Regions from separate parts of the Sphingobacterium sp. HSC-15S19 genome, predicted to be linked through region 1. Evidence: riboswitches for the same ligand, from Rfam matches in the RefSeq annotation. Region 1 holds a riboswitch; each other region holds the start of a gene.
What was found. Region 1 has a riboswitch for S-adenosylmethionine ahead of metE (5-methyltetrahydropteroyltriglutamate--homocysteine S-methyltransferase). Riboswitches for the same ligand answer to the same signal wherever they lie in the genome.
Positions count from the first base shown of each region.

Region 2: another riboswitch for S-adenosylmethionine. It lies ahead of L1283_RS00605 (5-oxoprolinase); the one in region 1 lies ahead of metE (5-methyltetrahydropteroyltriglutamate--homocysteine S-methyltransferase).
Region 3: another riboswitch for S-adenosylmethionine. It lies ahead of metF (methylenetetrahydrofolate reductase [NAD(P)H]); the one in region 1 lies ahead of metE (5-methyltetrahydropteroyltriglutamate--homocysteine S-methyltransferase).

Region 1 is NZ_JBNPWQ010000002.1:204,040-209,523, forward strand. It holds gene L1283_RS02755 (helix-turn-helix domain-containing protein) at 1-3, opposite strand, end outside; gene L1283_RS02760 (hypothetical protein) at 426-956, shown strand; gene metE (5-methyltetrahydropteroyltriglutamate--homocysteine S-methyltransferase) at 1,057-3,369, opposite strand; SAM riboswitch class I at 3,448-3,551, opposite strand; gene L1283_RS02770 (response regulator transcription factor) at 3,738-4,427, opposite strand; gene L1283_RS02775 (sensor histidine kinase) at 4,530-5,484, opposite strand, start outside.
Region 2 is NZ_JBNPWQ010000001.1:134,456-139,939, reverse strand. It holds gene L1283_RS00625 (hypothetical protein) at 1-493, opposite strand, end outside; gene L1283_RS00620 (HlyD family secretion protein) at 493-1,554, opposite strand; gene L1283_RS00615 (TolC family protein) at 1,554-2,831, opposite strand; gene L1283_RS00610 (DUF3050 domain-containing protein) at 3,096-3,866, opposite strand; SAM-I-IV-variant riboswitch at 4,077-4,170, shown strand; gene L1283_RS00605 (5-oxoprolinase) at 4,238-4,501, shown strand; gene L1283_RS00600 (hypothetical protein) at 4,534-4,839, opposite strand; gene L1283_RS00595 (DKNYY domain-containing protein) at 5,171-5,484, shown strand, end outside.
Region 3 is NZ_JBNPWQ010000014.1:36,933-42,416, forward strand. It holds gene rimM (ribosome maturation factor RimM) at 82-606, shown strand; gene L1283_RS13090 (hypothetical protein) at 710-1,561, shown strand; SAM riboswitch class I at 1,779-1,881, shown strand; gene metF (methylenetetrahydrofolate reductase [NAD(P)H]) at 1,952-2,908, shown strand; gene L1283_RS13100 (protein O-mannosyl-transferase family) at 3,175-5,484, shown strand, end outside.

The DNA.
Region 1 (5,484 bases):
CATAGTCTAAAGATGGGGAAATAGTCATTGAATTTCAGCAAAATTGATGCGACAATAATATGCCAATATCGTGCTGTGAGATATAACAGATTAATAATCAAAAGTTTTTGGGAATGTGGTAAATATTTTGAATCTTTGCAATTTAACAGAGTAATTAATAAAAACGGAAGAATATGTTTGCAATATTAGAAAATCCCGCTTCGTCCACAGAGAAGATTCTCGGGAATATTCTTCGGAATACGGCCCTTTCCTAATCTTTTTTTTTAATACGTTAAGTAACCTACGTTGATATTGGCTAAAAATTGGCTCTCTAAATGGTGGCCCACTGTTCCAATATGCTTAGCTTATTATAGAGTTTTAGAAATCCAGTTACTTTCAAGATGATTGTGAAAGCTGGATATGAATGTTATGTTTTAGAAAATTTTATGAATTCAGTAAATAAATATGTCCTTCAGGCACTGGATAACTATCCAATGTATTTGGAGGAGACCATGGAATCCTTATCCTATGCGCTGTCTTATGATGAGTCCAATACAATGGCGCTGTGTTTGATGGGAAGAGTTCATGCCGAACAGCTATTGGACTATGAGCAGGCAAAAAGGTATTTCCAGGAAGCTTTGGTGCATAATGTGCAGGCACTGGAGGTATATCCTTATTTCATTCAGACACTGATTGATATGGGGGAGTATGAAGCTGTAAAAAAGACGATTAAATTTGCTTTGACACTTCCGGCGATGCCCTTGACAGGGATATGGATCAAGAAAGCACTTTTATTTGAAAAATTGAGAAAATACAAAAAGGCATTGAAGGCGTTAAAAATGGCACAACTTGAGAATGTTGATCTTGATTTTTCGTCAAGCCTGAAGTCGATTGAAGATCGGATTAAGGGGAAACAGGAAATTAAGAACGGGAAAGAAAAGGAAAACAAGAAAGAAAGGAAGAACACTCGAAAATAGTCTCACATTATCCGAATGACGGTTTTTGTTTTGAACCAAGGTCCAATAAAGAAGCCCTAGATGAAATTTCATCTAGGGCTTTATCAATATAGTTTAAGAATTATTCTGCTCTTAAGATTTTCGCAGCCTCAACCATCGACTCTAAAGCCGCTTTGGTTTCTGGCCAAGCACGAGTTTTCAAACCACAGTCAGGGTTAACCCAAAGTTGTTCTGCTGGAACTACTGCTTTTGCTTTACGCAATAGATCTACCATCTCATCTTTGCTTGGAACACGTGGTGAGTGAATGTCATAAACACCTGGACCAATATCGTTTGGATATTTGAAATCACCAGCGAAAGCATTCAACAATTTCATTTGAGAACGTGAAGTCTCAATTGTGATGACGTCAGCATCCATTGCAGCGATATCTTCGATTACATTATTGAACTCAGAGTAACACATGTGTGTGTGAATCTGTGTATCGTCTTCTACATTTGATGAAGAAACACGGAAAGCACGTACTGCCCAGTTCAGGTAATCTTTTTGATCAGCTTTACGTAGCGGTAATCCTTCACGGATTGCTGGTTCATCGATTTGTATGATTTTGATACCTGCTTTTTCCAACGCTTGTACTTCGTCTAAGATCGCCAATGCAATTTGGTAAGTCGTTGTTGAACGCGGTTGGTCATTACGTACGAAAGACCATTGTAAGATGGTAACCGGACCAGTCAACATACCTTTAACCGGACGGTTAGTCAATGATTGAGCGTATGAAGACCAACGGACAGTCATATCTTCAGGACGGTATACATCACCATAGATAATAGGAGGTTTTACACAACGTGAACCGTAAGATTGTACCCAGCCGTTTTGTGTGAAAGCGTAACCAGCCAATTGTTCACCGAAGTATTCAACCATGTCGTTACGTTCGAATTCGCCGTGTACTAATACGTCGATATCCAATTGCTCTTGAAGACGGATTGTGTTTTCAGTTTCTTCTGCGATTGCTTTATCGTACTCTGCCTGCGTGATAGCACCTTTTTTCAGGTCTGCTCTCCATTTACGAACATCTTTCGTTTGTGGGAATGAACCAATAGTTGTGGTAGGGAATGCCGGCAAGTTGAACTTCGCTTGTTGCGCTGCTTTACGGTCAGCAAATGCTGAAGTACGTTTCGCATCGTCATCAGTGATATTGCTTGTACGTGTTTTAACCTCTGGTTTGTGGATCAGTGGAGAAGTACGACGGCTTTCAGCTGCAGCTTTGTTCGCTTCGAAGCGTTTTGCTGTTTCAGTATCAACTTCACCTTCTGCTAATACGGCCAAGTCTTTTACCTCAGCTAATTTTTGTTTAGCGAAAGCTAACCAGTTTTTTACTTCAGCTGGTAGCGATTGCTCATTGTGTTCATTGTCTAAGTCAAAAGGAACGTGCAACAATGATGAAGAAGGAGCTACCCATACACGGTCTTTTCCTAATGCATCAACAGCTTGTTTGATTTTAACCAATGATTTTTCGTAATCATTTTTCCAGATGTTACGGCCTTCAACAATACCCAAAGATAATGTTAATGAAGCAGGAACCTTAGCTAGTACCGTATCCAACTGGTTTTCACCGCGTACCAAATCCAAATGTAAAGCATGGATAGGTAGGTTAACTGCGATATCTTCGTTGTCTTTTAAAGCTTCGAAGTAAGTCGTCGCGATTAATTTGATGTTTTTGGCAGCAGCAGCCAATTTCTCAAACGTAGGTTGGTATAATGCTTTTACTTTTGCATCTAAATCCAATGCCAAGAAAGGCTCGTCGATCTGAACATATTGTGCTCCAGCTTCTGCCAATTTAGACAAGATTTGCTCATATACAGGAATTAATTTGTCTAATAGGTCGATACGGTCGAAACCAGCTTCTTTTTCTTTACCGATCAAAAGGTAAGTGATTGGGCCTAATAAAACAGGTTTTGTCTCAATACCCAATGATTTTGCCTCGTTGTATTCATTTAAGAATTTCTCAGAAGTCAATTTAAACTCTTGATCTTTTGTGAATTCAGGAACCATATAGTGGTAGTTGGTATCCAACCACTTGGTCATCTCCATTGCAGTCACATCGATTCCTTCTTGTTGGAATCCGCGCGCCATGGCAAAATATAAGTCTAAGCTGTAGTTGTTGTCTACTTTATTCAACAAAGAATGGTAACGAGCAGGAATTGCACCAACAGTAAGGGTTAAATCCAATACTTGATCGTAAAAAGAGAAATCATTGGAAGGGATCAAATCTATTCCAGCATCTTTTTGTGTTTTCCAATTGCCTTCACGAATTTTTTTTGCTGTGTCCAATAATTCCTCAACAGAAGATTTTTTAGCCCAATAGGCCTCATTGGCTTTTTTCAATTCGCGGAACGCGCCCACACGAGGGTAACCTAAATTGTTAGTCAATAACATAATGAATGTTTTTAATATTTCTTTTTCAACTATATTTCTTGCTAGAGAGAGAAGGACACACTAGAATTTGGTGACTTCGGCTTATCATTCCCATATCAAGTAGGGTAGAATTTAGCACCTTGTCAAGGGACAGGTTGCTAAGGCTTCATCGGGTCTATTCCCTCTGCCTTTCTCTATAAGCGACGCTAAGTTAGAACATTTCTTTTTGAAATGCAAATTTTTTATAAAAGTGCGTCAATTTTTTATATTCTACTATGGATAAAATTGTTTTGTTCTTTTCTTTTCATCCATGATTTAGTGTATGCCATGTTTCAATACGCCGTGTAGCATAAAAAATGGGGAATGACTGTTTCTCATTCCCCATTCTTTTAGCTCACCAAAAGTTTGTAACCTTTTCCGTGCACATTGACAATTTCAACTTTACTATCTTCTTTTAGATATTTACGAAGTTTACTGAGAAATACATCCATACTTCTACCTGTAAAGTAGTTGTCATCATGCCATATTTTTAATAAAGCTTCTTCCCGGGTCAGCACATCATTTTTCTTTAAACAAAGCAAGCGTAGTAGTTCCGCTTCTTTGGTGGATAGTTTTTGCATCTGTCCTTTGTAAGAAATTTGCTGACTTGTATAATCAAAGAAATAATCACCAATTTCAAATTTATCAGCAACCACTTCCTCTTCTTTGTCTCGAACACTGCGTTTCAGCAAAGCATTGATGCGGAGCAATAATTCCTCCACTCGAAAAGGCTTTGTGATATAATCATCTCCCCCTAATTCAAAGGCTTCGGTTTTATCTTCCATCATCCCCTTTGCTGTGGCAAAGATAATAGGAACAGTATTGTTTGTTTTTCTGATTTCACGTCCAACTGTAAATCCGTCCTTTTTTGGCATCATGACATCGAAAATACAGAGGTCGTAGTTATTTTTTTTGAATTGAGAAATCGCTTCATCTCCATCTGTGCATAATGTGACGTCAAATTTTCCCTTTAATTCGAGATAGTCTTTTAAAAGATCCCCCAAATTAGGATCATCTTCTGCTAATAATATCTTTTGCATAATGATTATATTAATTTTCACCAATGTCCCTTGATGCTGATAAATCAGCTTTCCTCAACCTTTGAAATTTTTTAAAGAGGAAATATACAAAAAAGGAACGTTTTATTTTTTAATAGGCAAAATTACTTCAAAGGTCGTGCCCTTATCTTTTTCACTTTTAACTGTAATTTTTCCGTTCAGCCTTCTCAGGATGTCCTGGACATAACTTAAGCCAAGACCAAATCCTTTGACATTATGAACATTTCCAGTTGGAATACGGTAGAACTGGTCGAAAATCTTTTGCAGGTGATCCCGACTCATCCCAATACCGTTGTCGGCAATGGTGATAACAATGGTATCACCAACATTTTTGGATTGAATATTCACATGCAGATCTCCTTTGTTGTACTTAATTGCATTATCCAGTAGATTATAAAATACATTTGAAAAATGCAGCTCGTCACCAACAACAACATCTTTCGCCGCCGCTAGATCTATGGAAAATTTTCCGCCGATATTTTGCATCCTTAACTGCATACTGTCGGTAACTGCTGAGACAAGATCATTAATATGCACATCCACCTGGTCTAACTTTAATGTTTCCTTTTCCAATCGGGCTAGGTCAAGCACACGTTCGATGTGATTTCCGAGTCTAACATTTTCGTCGTAGATGATATTAGCCAATTTCTGAACGCGCTTATGGTCGGCATTGATGTCTGGATCTTTAAGTGACTCGCTGGCAATCATAATTGTTGCAACAGGTGTTTTAAACTCATGCGTCATGTTGTTGATGAAATCTGTTTTCATTTCCGAAACTTTCTTTTGTCTGAAGATGATAATCAGTGTATAAGCAAAACAACCCACCAACAAGAAAAGTAGTGCCAGCATAGGTAGTAACAGATAGCCCATATTATCTGCGATTATCGCCTTTTTATTGGGAAAATAGATTGTTAATTTCCCTGGCGCAGCACCGATATCACCTTTAAAAAGTGCGGTCGAGTATTTTGTTGTATTTGTCGGGTTATTTAGAGCGGCTTCGTTTAAAATATTATTTAGTAATATATTGTTTGTACTCCAT
Region 2 (5,484 bases), on a different contig from region 1:
ATGAATCGATAAATTCGGCCGTGACGAAAGTATTAAATGGGGAGCTGCAGAGTAACATGCCGAAAAAGACAGCATAACTTACTTCCTTAGCCCGATCGCTTTTCAACCGTGAGAATATCATGGAGATCGATAAGTTTACGGCAGAAGCAAACAACATCCCTTGGAAAAAGCGCAGACCATATACCCAGCTGATATCGGTGATGCTGTACATCAAAAAGCAATTCAATAGCTGCAGAAGATTAAAAATAATGTAGTACTGCTTGATGGGAAAGTATAAAAAAAAGCGTCGTTCTAAAACGTAGAATCCAACAAAACCAGCATAAAACAAAATGATCAGAAACTGGACATCACTGGGTTGGGCACCGTAAAATCCAGCGGTGACATTTGTATTTGCACCTGGCAGGAAAAATAAGACCATACTCGGCATCAAGCTGCTAAACAGGATAAGCTTGATCAACCACTCCGGTACCCATTCTTTAAAAATTCCTTTCACTAGTTCTGCTTTTTTGATACCGACACATTCACATTCATTCCCGAAAGAAGCTGTTGCGCTCCCCTTTGCTTATCCAGCTCAATGCGCACAGGTACGCGTTGTACAATCTTCACAAAGTTGCCCGTTGCATTATCTGGTGGCAAAAGGGAGAATGCAGATCCTGTAGCCGGGGAGATGGAAATAATTTTTCCATAAAATTTTTGATCCGGATACGCATCAGCCACCACCTCAACCCTATTGCCAAGATGCAAATAACGCAGTTGTGTTTCCTTAAAATTAGCCGTTACCCAGGTTGGGGTTTCTCTATTGACGATAAAGCCTAAAACTTCGCCAGCACTTATCATTTGACCTTTTTCAATCGTGCGTTTGCCAATCTGACCATCGTAAGGTGCACGAATAACGGTATAGCCGACATCAAGCCGTTTGCGGCCGACAGCTGCTGTTAAACGAACACGTTCGGCATCAACCACACCTTTTTTCATATCCACATCATGCACACGCTCCTGTGAAGCCTGTAATTTATGCTTTAACGAAGCCAGCTCACTCTTATACACATCCAACGTCGCTTTTACATCCTCCAGTTGCTGTGCCGTTGCAGACTTTTCCTGAAACAAATAATTATATCGATCATATTCCAACTGTTGCTTGGTTACCCGAGCCTCCCCGGCAGCAATTGAGGTCCGTAAAGATTCATGTTCCGCCTGGAGAATTTCCTTTTGACTATGAAGAACATTGATCTCTGCAGCTTCCTTATTAACGGATGCCGCTACCTGATCAGCCTCATATTTATATTCTTTATTATCTATAAGCAACAAGGTATCACCCCGTTTAACCAATTGATGATCGTGATAATGCACAGAAACCACATATCCGCCTACCCGGGAAACAATGGGATTGATATACTGTGTTACCTGTGCATCATTTGTGTAGGTATACCGCAGTCGCATCCATAATGCTTGTGCGCCCCATAACAACAAGGCCAACAAGACAATTCCGGCCAACCAGTTGGTGATTCGAGTGAGTTGTGCCTCCACAACTGTTCTTCGTGATTTAGGTTTCATTAGATAGTACCCTTCAAAAATTCGATAAAATAATAATGTTTCTGTATCGCAATATGTGCGGTTTCAAGATCAAAAAGTGTTTTTAGGTATTGCATATCAGCATCTAAGAGATCCGTAATCAAAGCCGATGATTTAAAATACCTGTTTTTTATAATCCGTGCATTTTCTTGCGCCAACGCCTTATTGTTTTGACAGACGTCCTGCTGCTTAATAGCCAATTGATAATCCAACAGGGCCTGTAACAGCTGATTTTCCAGAATCTCCTCCTCATGATGGTGTTTTACCTCTTGTCGATCCAATGCGATCTGTGCTCCGCGCACCACGTTTTTATTGAGATAGATAGCCGAGATCGGTATGCTTAATTTGAGCCCTGTGATACTCAGATTATACCAGCTGGGATTATAGGGATACAAGAAAACCTGTGGATTGGCAAAGGTAAATGTACTGGTCAACCCCAACTCAGGAAGATAATTTGATCGCGCCTGTTTGACCGACAATTTCTTCAAAACAACTTCCTGTTCGGATTTTAGGAGGGAAAAAGCATGGCTTCGCGCTTCGGCAACAAGCGCTTCATAGCTGGGGCTTTCCACTTGAAACTGCTCGGGTAGGGGCACAATCTCCGCTGTAATACCGCCAATAAGCTGCAGCTTCTGATTTGCAGCCTGAATATCATGACCGATCTGCACGAGCAACAGTTCCCGCTTCGAAAGCTCCAACGAAATACGCAAGACGTCACTGTGTAATACCACGCCCGCCTTATACAGATGCTCAATCTCCTTGAGCTGTACCCGTTGATCAGCGATATCCTGCTCAATTAAGGATCGGTTACTATACGACAGTTCCAAATCCAAAAAAAGATTGCAAACCTCCAATTTCGTCTGCGCTGCGGCATTCTTCCAATCGATTCTGGCCAGCTCATTTTCCAATTTTTTGGACTCTATTTTCATTAGGTCCCGATGCCCATTGTAGAGGTTCAGATAAAAATCCAGGCCGCTATCGTACAAGTAGTGAATGATATCATGCTGGGAAGGTTTATTTAAAAGCCCCTGGTCATACACAGGCATATTACTTGCATAACTAGCAGAAGCTCTGGCGGAAATCTTAGGGAGCAACTCCATGCGTTGCTGCTGTACTGCCACCTCAGTTTCTTTGAGCTGCAAATAGGACTGCTCGATGTATTTACTGTTCTGTAGTGCTTTGTCGATCATGTCTTTCAGGGACATGCGCAAAGAATCGAGGGCGAAGGTGTCCGAAATAGCGCATACTAACAATCCCATGGTTAGTATGCCTTTTGCCCAATAGGGAGGAAAAAAGTTCACGTGTGCTATGTAATTTTTTTGCGTTGCAAACTTAGACACTTATTGGAACTTGGATTTCTTCACAAACGCCAATATGTTATGGAAAAAAGACATTTTTTCATCAATTCAAACAAAAAGACCAATATCTGCCAAGAAGTCCTTACAATATCCTTTTTTACAGCACATAAAAAAGGCCTTTCAAATCGTGATTTGAAAGGCCTTTCTCGATGGTATAATAATAGATTATCCGTATAAGGAATCTTCTATTGCATTCCACAGCTGGATTCTTTTTTGTAGCGCAATTTTACTGATCTCTTTCATTTCCGTCCATTTAACCTCATCGTCCTTGGCAAGATCTGTGATCATCTGCATCGCCAACGGTCCATGCTCATCGCCGTCAAGATCAATATGGCGTTGAAAATAATAAATAAAGCTATCCAGATTGGCTGTAGGAAAGTTTGTTTTAATCTCTTCCAAAATAGAGGTAAACATTCCCGGAATAAGGTCTTCACGTCCGAACGTAAAGGCTGCAGCAATTTTATGCACCTCGCCCTCAGCAATCACTTCGAATGTAAAATTCAAAAAGTCTTTGATCCGCTTGTCCAATGTGGTTGTTGCAATGACATCGAATATGTTGTTCGATTTTTTGGCTTGAGCAATAAATTTGTTGACCAGATGAAGGTCGGCACCCATGGCATCCATGGCGTCCAGATACATCTCAAAGTGGCTCAAACGGCGGCCATCAATGTATTCATCCGACTCCTCAGCCAATACAATTTCGTTGATTAGATAGCGTGTTGATGGATGCTCACTCGCAAACCAAGGTAAAGTCGTACAGGTCAATTTAATCTGTAAAGCTTTTAGTAAAGACATAAAATCCCATACAGCGTACACATGCCCTTCTGTAAAAGAACGTAGATTCTTGATCGTTTTGATCTTACGATACAAAGGGTGTTGCAATAATACCTCGCGTTCGGCAGCAATGTATTCGTTAATTTCCGCAATTCTATTCATGGCGCAAAAGTATTGTCTTATCTCTGTTTTTAAAAGTATTTTCGATGAGATTACAGTAACATGATAAATTTTTCGCCCAGCTATCCGCTTCATAACCAAATCACAGCCAACAACGCGCCTCGCTTTTGACCTCCCTATTCCTGTTGTTAGCGCTCATTTACCCTTAAAAACAAAAATATTTTTTATTATAAAAAATAATCTACTATATTTGTAGAGTATTCAGAATTGCATGATGCAATACCAACCGAGTGCAGGCACCGCGGTGGTAAATTAATACGGGTTTCGACCAAAATAAACGTCACAGAACGATTATTTTCCCCAACAAGATCTGGATACAGTTTATGGTTTAATCCTTTAAATTTTTAAATTGTATGGCTACTACAACAAATCTTTACCAACACTTACTGGAAAAATTCAGTTATTATTCAACAGATGAACTGATCCAGCTCAACAACGACACCATCTTAGGACAAGGCTGGGGTTCAGCCAAGGCAACCTTTAGAACAGCTTTGATCAGTACGTTCTCCAAAAGAGGACTGGATCTTTCCAACATCATTTCCAAGGAAGACGGTTTTACCTCGGTGAAGCATGTCCCTGTACGCTTGGAACAGAATGTCCTGATTCCTTTACAGTAAAGCCCTATAAACGCAAAAAGAGTAGGCCTAGCCTACTCTTTCGTCAATGAGTGGTGATATCTTAATGTATGATTGAGCGAATGGGCTGTTTGTCGAGCGTCGTCTTTGTAGGACGAGAGATCGCCGCAATTTTGAATTTCTGCCACATTCACTTTCTTTCTTACTTTGCTGATGACCTGATTTAATTCCGATTTCCAGTTGCCCGGGTCGCCAAAATCGTCCATCCAATTTTTGTTGATAAACTTTTTGTAGTTCAAAAGCAAAATATACAATTCCTCACCACTACCGGCGCGATTGATTGACGTGCGCCAGTTCTCTAATTTTTCTTTAAAACTCATAACCAGCAATATACAAAAAAAATACGACTTGACCAAATTTTTAGACTTTTACAGTGCGTATTGACAAAGATCTGACAGGACAATCTCCTTTCCTCGCGGTCGCCAATTTCATGAAAACTGTTATCTCTATCCACTGCAGCCTGAGCGCTTAAAAAGTTGTAATTTAGTTGAAGAAATTAGCATGCGATACAATGACCCTTCTATTTTCAACCGCAATAGTTCCAAGAAATAAATAATTAATTGATGACTAAACTTTATTATGATTACGGGGTCTCATTAAAAAGAGAAAACATGATTATTTGTTTTCAAATTTAACCCGATGCCCTATATAATGTCAAAATTTACGTTTAAAACCATCCTAGTTCTTTTTATATTAGCTACTGCCACACCTGCGATGTGCGCTAAATTAGCGCATGCTAATCCTGCTACTTTTTTCTTTCAGGAACATCTGGGTGATGGTTACAGCAAAATCGGATCACGCATTTATTATCGTGGCAAAGAAATTCCAAACGCCAATGCTAGTTCGTTTCAATTTTTAGGTTCGGGTTACGCCAAGGATAGCTGGAAGGTATATTTTCGGGGGTCAATACTAACTGATGGCAGCCCATCTACTTTCCAATTTCTTGGAGACGGTTATGCTAGCGA
Region 3 (5,484 bases), on a different contig from region 1:
GAGTCGGCTTTTTTTGAAACAGCCAATAGGCTAATGGTTTGCCAAATCATGTCTCACAGCTAATCGCTAAATACGAAATATATGACTATTGATCAAAGCTTTTACATCGGTTACATCAGTAAAACAAGAGGTCTTAAAGGAGAAGTACAACTATTTTTTGAATTCGAGGAATACGAGAGTTTGAATATCGATGTTGTCTTTGTGGAAGTGAACAAAAAACTTGTTCCTTATTTTGTTGATACCATTAAATTTCAAAAAAATAGTACAGCGTATGTGACATTTGAGGATGTGGATCATATCGATAAGGCTCAAGTACTTGTACGTAAAAAGCTATATCTTTCCAATGATAAGATGCCCGAGCGCGATCCAGATGATTTTAGATATACTGATTTAATCGGTTTTTTAGTGATTGATGAAAACCATGGTGAATTGGGGCAAATAACAGATGTTCAGGAATTTCCACAACAATTTGTCGCTTCGGTAAATATGGATGGCAAAGAACTGATGTTCCCATTGTCCGATGATTTGATCTTAGGAATCGATGGCGAAGAGGAGATCATTGAAGTTGAATTGCCAGAAGGCTTGGTGGATCTTTATAAAGAATAAGCATATCCCCAAGCTTATTCAAATAAATAGCGGTACACGAATTATTGCAGTAATTTCTTATCTTGGTCTGTATATTATTACTGGCCATAATTATTGATTTATTTTGAAACCGTTATTACTGCTGCTATTCCTATTCTCGTTGTCTTCTTGTGCTTTCTTTGGGAAGAAAAAGGACTTTCCTGAAGGCAATTACCAAATGATATTGGGCTATTCAAATGAGGAGTATCATAAAGTAAAAAGAGAATCACCCCAAAATGTGGAGGCAGATGTCTATGGTAATGACCCTACGATATACCGGTCCTTTCTCTCCCTCCATGATAAAGATAAGTTTGTCATGGCGATCGATGATATCCTACTCTTCGGTAAGTATAGATTCGACGGCGATCGATTAGAATTGACCGATGAGAAAAAGGGTAGTCTCGCTTTGGATATTGTTAAGGTAAAAAACGATTTTGTTCAGCTGAGAGGTGATTTTTCACAGTTTAGCTCAGCACGTGTGCCCACAAGTGAAAAACTTTATATCAACTTTGCGTTAGATAAAACCCCTATCCGGGAGACCCCGAGCAAATTTGATAGCCAAGTGAATCTATGGCGAAATGCCCCTGTAAAATCAGAAAGTGAAATGGAGATAAAAGCCAGGGCATTGAATTTTGTAGATTATTCTATCGCTTATTTCCAGCACATATCAAGTTCAGGCACACATCACGATTATCGAATGGATGGTGTTGAATCACCCATTATTTATGCTGAGAATGGCATTGTGCTCAAGGCATGGGCAGATGTTCCCGATTCTTGGAAAGAGTTATTTTACAACGAAAAAAATGCATTAATCGCCTACAAATATTTATTTGATGGTTTTAAATATGGATCGAAAGAGGAGTACCATGTTACGGGACTCTTACTGATTACATTTTATCTCAAAAATCTACGGAATTCCCTAGCAACGAATCTTTAGCCGATCCTGTTGTGACGTAGTCAGTCTCTTCGCTGTCGATGATCCGCGATCGTTAATTTTATCTTTTTTTAGAGTCTTTTATATTTGGTGGAGCCTAAATTCCTGTTGTTGCCTGGGAATAAACCTGAAGCCGTATTTATTGCAATCTTTTTGCCGCTATTTTTGCTTTTTCGAAAAAATATTTTTGTCTTTTGATTTTTTAAAACGATATTAGCAACGCTTATAGAGAAAGGCCGAGGGACTAGACCCGTTGAAGCCTTAGCAACCTGTATTGTTCAAGGTGCTAAATTCTACCCTACTCCATGTGGGAAAGATAAGTTACATGTAGATAAACGATTCCTCGACGTGTGCGTTTCGATGTAAGCCAACCAAACTAAAAACAGTTTTTTAATGAAGATTATCGATCATATCCAGAATGCCAAAGGAAAAACATTGTTTTCTTTTGAGCTATTGCCACCGGCGAAAGGGCAGGGCATCCAAAGTATTTTTAAAACCATGGATGAACTGATGGAGTTTAAACCTCCTTTTATCGACGTAACCTACCATCGGGAAGATTATATCTATAAAGAGCATGCGAGTGGATTACTGGAACGCGTTTCCTATCGTAAACGTCCTGGGACAGTGGCGATATGTGCTGCAATCATGAATAAATATAAAGTAGATGCGGTGCCCCATTTGATATGTGGTGGTTTTACAAAAGAGGAAACTGAAAATGCATTGATCGATTTGAACTTTCTGGGGATAGATAACGTCTTGGTATTGCGGGGCGATGCACGTAAGGGCGATGCCGATTTTATACCGACCGATGGTGGACATGCCTTTGCAACAGACCTACTGGAACAGGTAACTGATATGAATAAAGGAAAGTATCTGCATGAAGACATTATCACATCGGAAAAGACTGATTTTTGCATCGGTGTAGCGGGTTATCCCGAAAAGCATTTTGAATCGCCAAATTTCAATACTGATTTTAAATACCTGAAACAAAAAGTCGATATGGGAGCAGAGTTTATTGTGACTCAGATGTTCTTTAATGTTGAAAAATATAAGGAGTTTGTAACAAAATGTAGGGACAATGGAATCCATGTGCCTATTATTCCAGGATTGAAACCACTGACAACGAAAAAACAGTTGGTTACCCTACCAAGGATATTTCATTTAGATATTCCGGAGGAACTGAGCGATGCTGTTTCAGCATGTAAAACGAATGCCGACGTTAGACAAGTAGGTGAAGAGTGGTTGGTGCAACAATGTCAGGAGCTGATTAAATTTGGCGCTCCGGTATTACATTTCTATACGATGAGTAATCCTGGTCCAACAAAGAAGATTGTTGAAAAACTAGCCTAACTCATAAAAATAATACGAAAAGGGAGCGCATAAGCTCTCTTTTTTTTGGGGTAGTATTCGTTGTGAAAGCTTATAATAAGTTCAGAATTTCGATCGTGTGGTTTTAGGTCGATCTCTATATTCAGGGTTTAATAGCCTGTTTGGTTTAATAGCCTGTTTATAGTCAGGTACTTGTGTTAAATAGTGTTAATTAACTTATTGGAGTCAGGATAACTTTTTAACTTAAAGTGCTAAAAAGGATTTTAACAATAGACCAAATTGACCTTATGACGTACACTAGATTAAATTCTCTACTCGGCTTTGCTTGCGGACTAATTGCTACATGTGTATATATCGCCACCGTTGAAAAGACGGTAAGCTGGTGGGATTGTGGTGAATTTATTGCCTGTGCCTACAAGCTGGAAGTGGCACACCAACCGGGAGCACCATTATTTCTTCTTATTCAGAATATATTTTCCAACCTGGCTTTGGGTAATGCAGGTAAAATCGCCTATTGGATGAATATTGGATCCGCAATCTGCAGTGGGCTTACTGTTACATTTTTATTCTGGACAATAACAGCAATTGCCAAAAAGATACTCAACAGGCAAGAGAAAGTTCAATTATCGAATTATTTCCAAATTTTTGCTGCGGGTTTAGTTGGTGCAATGGCTTTCTGCTTCAGTGATTCATTCTGGTATTCGGCTGTTGAATCCGAGGTATATGCGATGTCTTCATTGTGTACTGCGATTGTTTTTTGGGCAATTTTAAAGTGGGAAGTCCGTGCAAATGAGGAAGGTAGCGATCGTTGGCTGGTGTTTATTGCTTTTGTTATGGGCCTTTCGATCGGAGTGCACCTATTAAATCTGTTGGCAATTCCGGCTATAGCGATGGTTGTCTATTTCAGAAGAGCAGGACAGGTTAGTGTGAAAGGTACAATAAAAGCTTTCTTGGTAGGAGTGCTGATCTTGGGGGCTGTTTTGTGGGGAATTATTCAATGGTTGGTCGGTCTCGCAGCTAAGGTAGACCTCTTATTTGTAAACTCGCTAGGTTTGGGCTTTGGCTCAGGCATCTTCTTCTTTTGTCTGCTGTTGGGGTGCTTCCTCGTTTATGGGCTATATTATTCTTATAAAAAGCGGCAATACACACTGCACACCGGGCTGCTGGTCTTTTGTTTTATTCTATTTGGTTATAGCTCCTATACCATGGTTTTAATCCGTGGAAAAGCCAATCCGTCGTTAAACAATAATGCGCCGGACAATGTGTTTTCTTTTTTGGGTTATCTGAGCCGGGAGCAATATATCCGGGAACCTTTACTCAAAGGACCCAATTATGATTCACAAGTCGTTGGTGTCGAGAGTAAAACCGGTTATCGCAAAGATGAATCAGGGTATATTCCTTTTAGTCAGGTCGATAAGTATACGTTTGATAAGGAAACTTTCTTTCCCCGCATATATAGTCAAGATGGAGCCCATCAGGCTTATTATAGGAGTTACCTCAATTTGAAGGAGGGGCAGCAGCCACAGTTCTCGGATAATTTTAAGTTCTTTTTTAATTTTCAACTGGGTGATATGTACACCCGATATTTCTTGTGGAATTTTGTCGGTAGACAGAATGACAGGCAGGGGTATGGGACCTATAGTGACGGCAACTGGTTGTCGGGGATTAAACCATTGGATAATTGGCGTTTGGGAGGGCAAGATAAAATATCCCAATCACAGGAGCATGACCCGAGCCGGAATACCTATTTTTTCCTTCCATTGCTACTGGGAATAGCCGGAGCGATCTGGTTGTATCGAAACAATAAACCTTATACCTTGGTCTTGACCTTACTGTTTGTGTTTACGGGAATAGCGATCGTTGTTTATCTTAACCAAACTCCTATGCAACCTCGGGAACGAGATTATGCTTACGTAGGATCTTTTTATGCGTTTGCGATCTGGATCGGACTGGGAGCAATAGCATTTGTTCGGTTTCTCAATCGTTTTGTACAAACACGGTATGCGTTAGCGACAGGTATTTCTTTCGCTTTATTGGGCGGTCCCATTATTTTGGCCCATCAAAATTGGGATGATCATAATCGTTCTGAAAAATCGCTGGCAAGGGATATGGCACGTAATTATTTAGAATCCTGCGCTCCAAATGCTATTCTATTTACCTATGGAGATCATGATACATTTCCTGTATGGTATTTGCAAGAAGTGGAAGGAGTACGCCCGGATGTTCGGGTTGTGGTATTAAGTTATCTGACTGGCGATTGGTATATGCAGCAGGCGAAGCAGCCGACGTATCAAGCGGCAGGTCTTCCCGTGACGATCCCAGCTGAAAAGACAAAAAAAGGCGTTCGTGATTATATCCCTTTTGTGGATAGACAGCTTGATAATGCGGTGGATATACAGCAATTATTGCAGTTTGTCACATCGGATGATCCGGAGTATAAAGTTCAGCTGAATTCAGGTGATATGGAAAACTATTTCCCTTCCAAGAAAGTCCAATTGCGCGTTGATAAAGAGGAGGTGGTTAAGAAAAATGCGGTTCCGGCTTATTTTCAGGATGCTATTGTTTCTGCAATGGAATGGGAAATTCCGAATGATCAT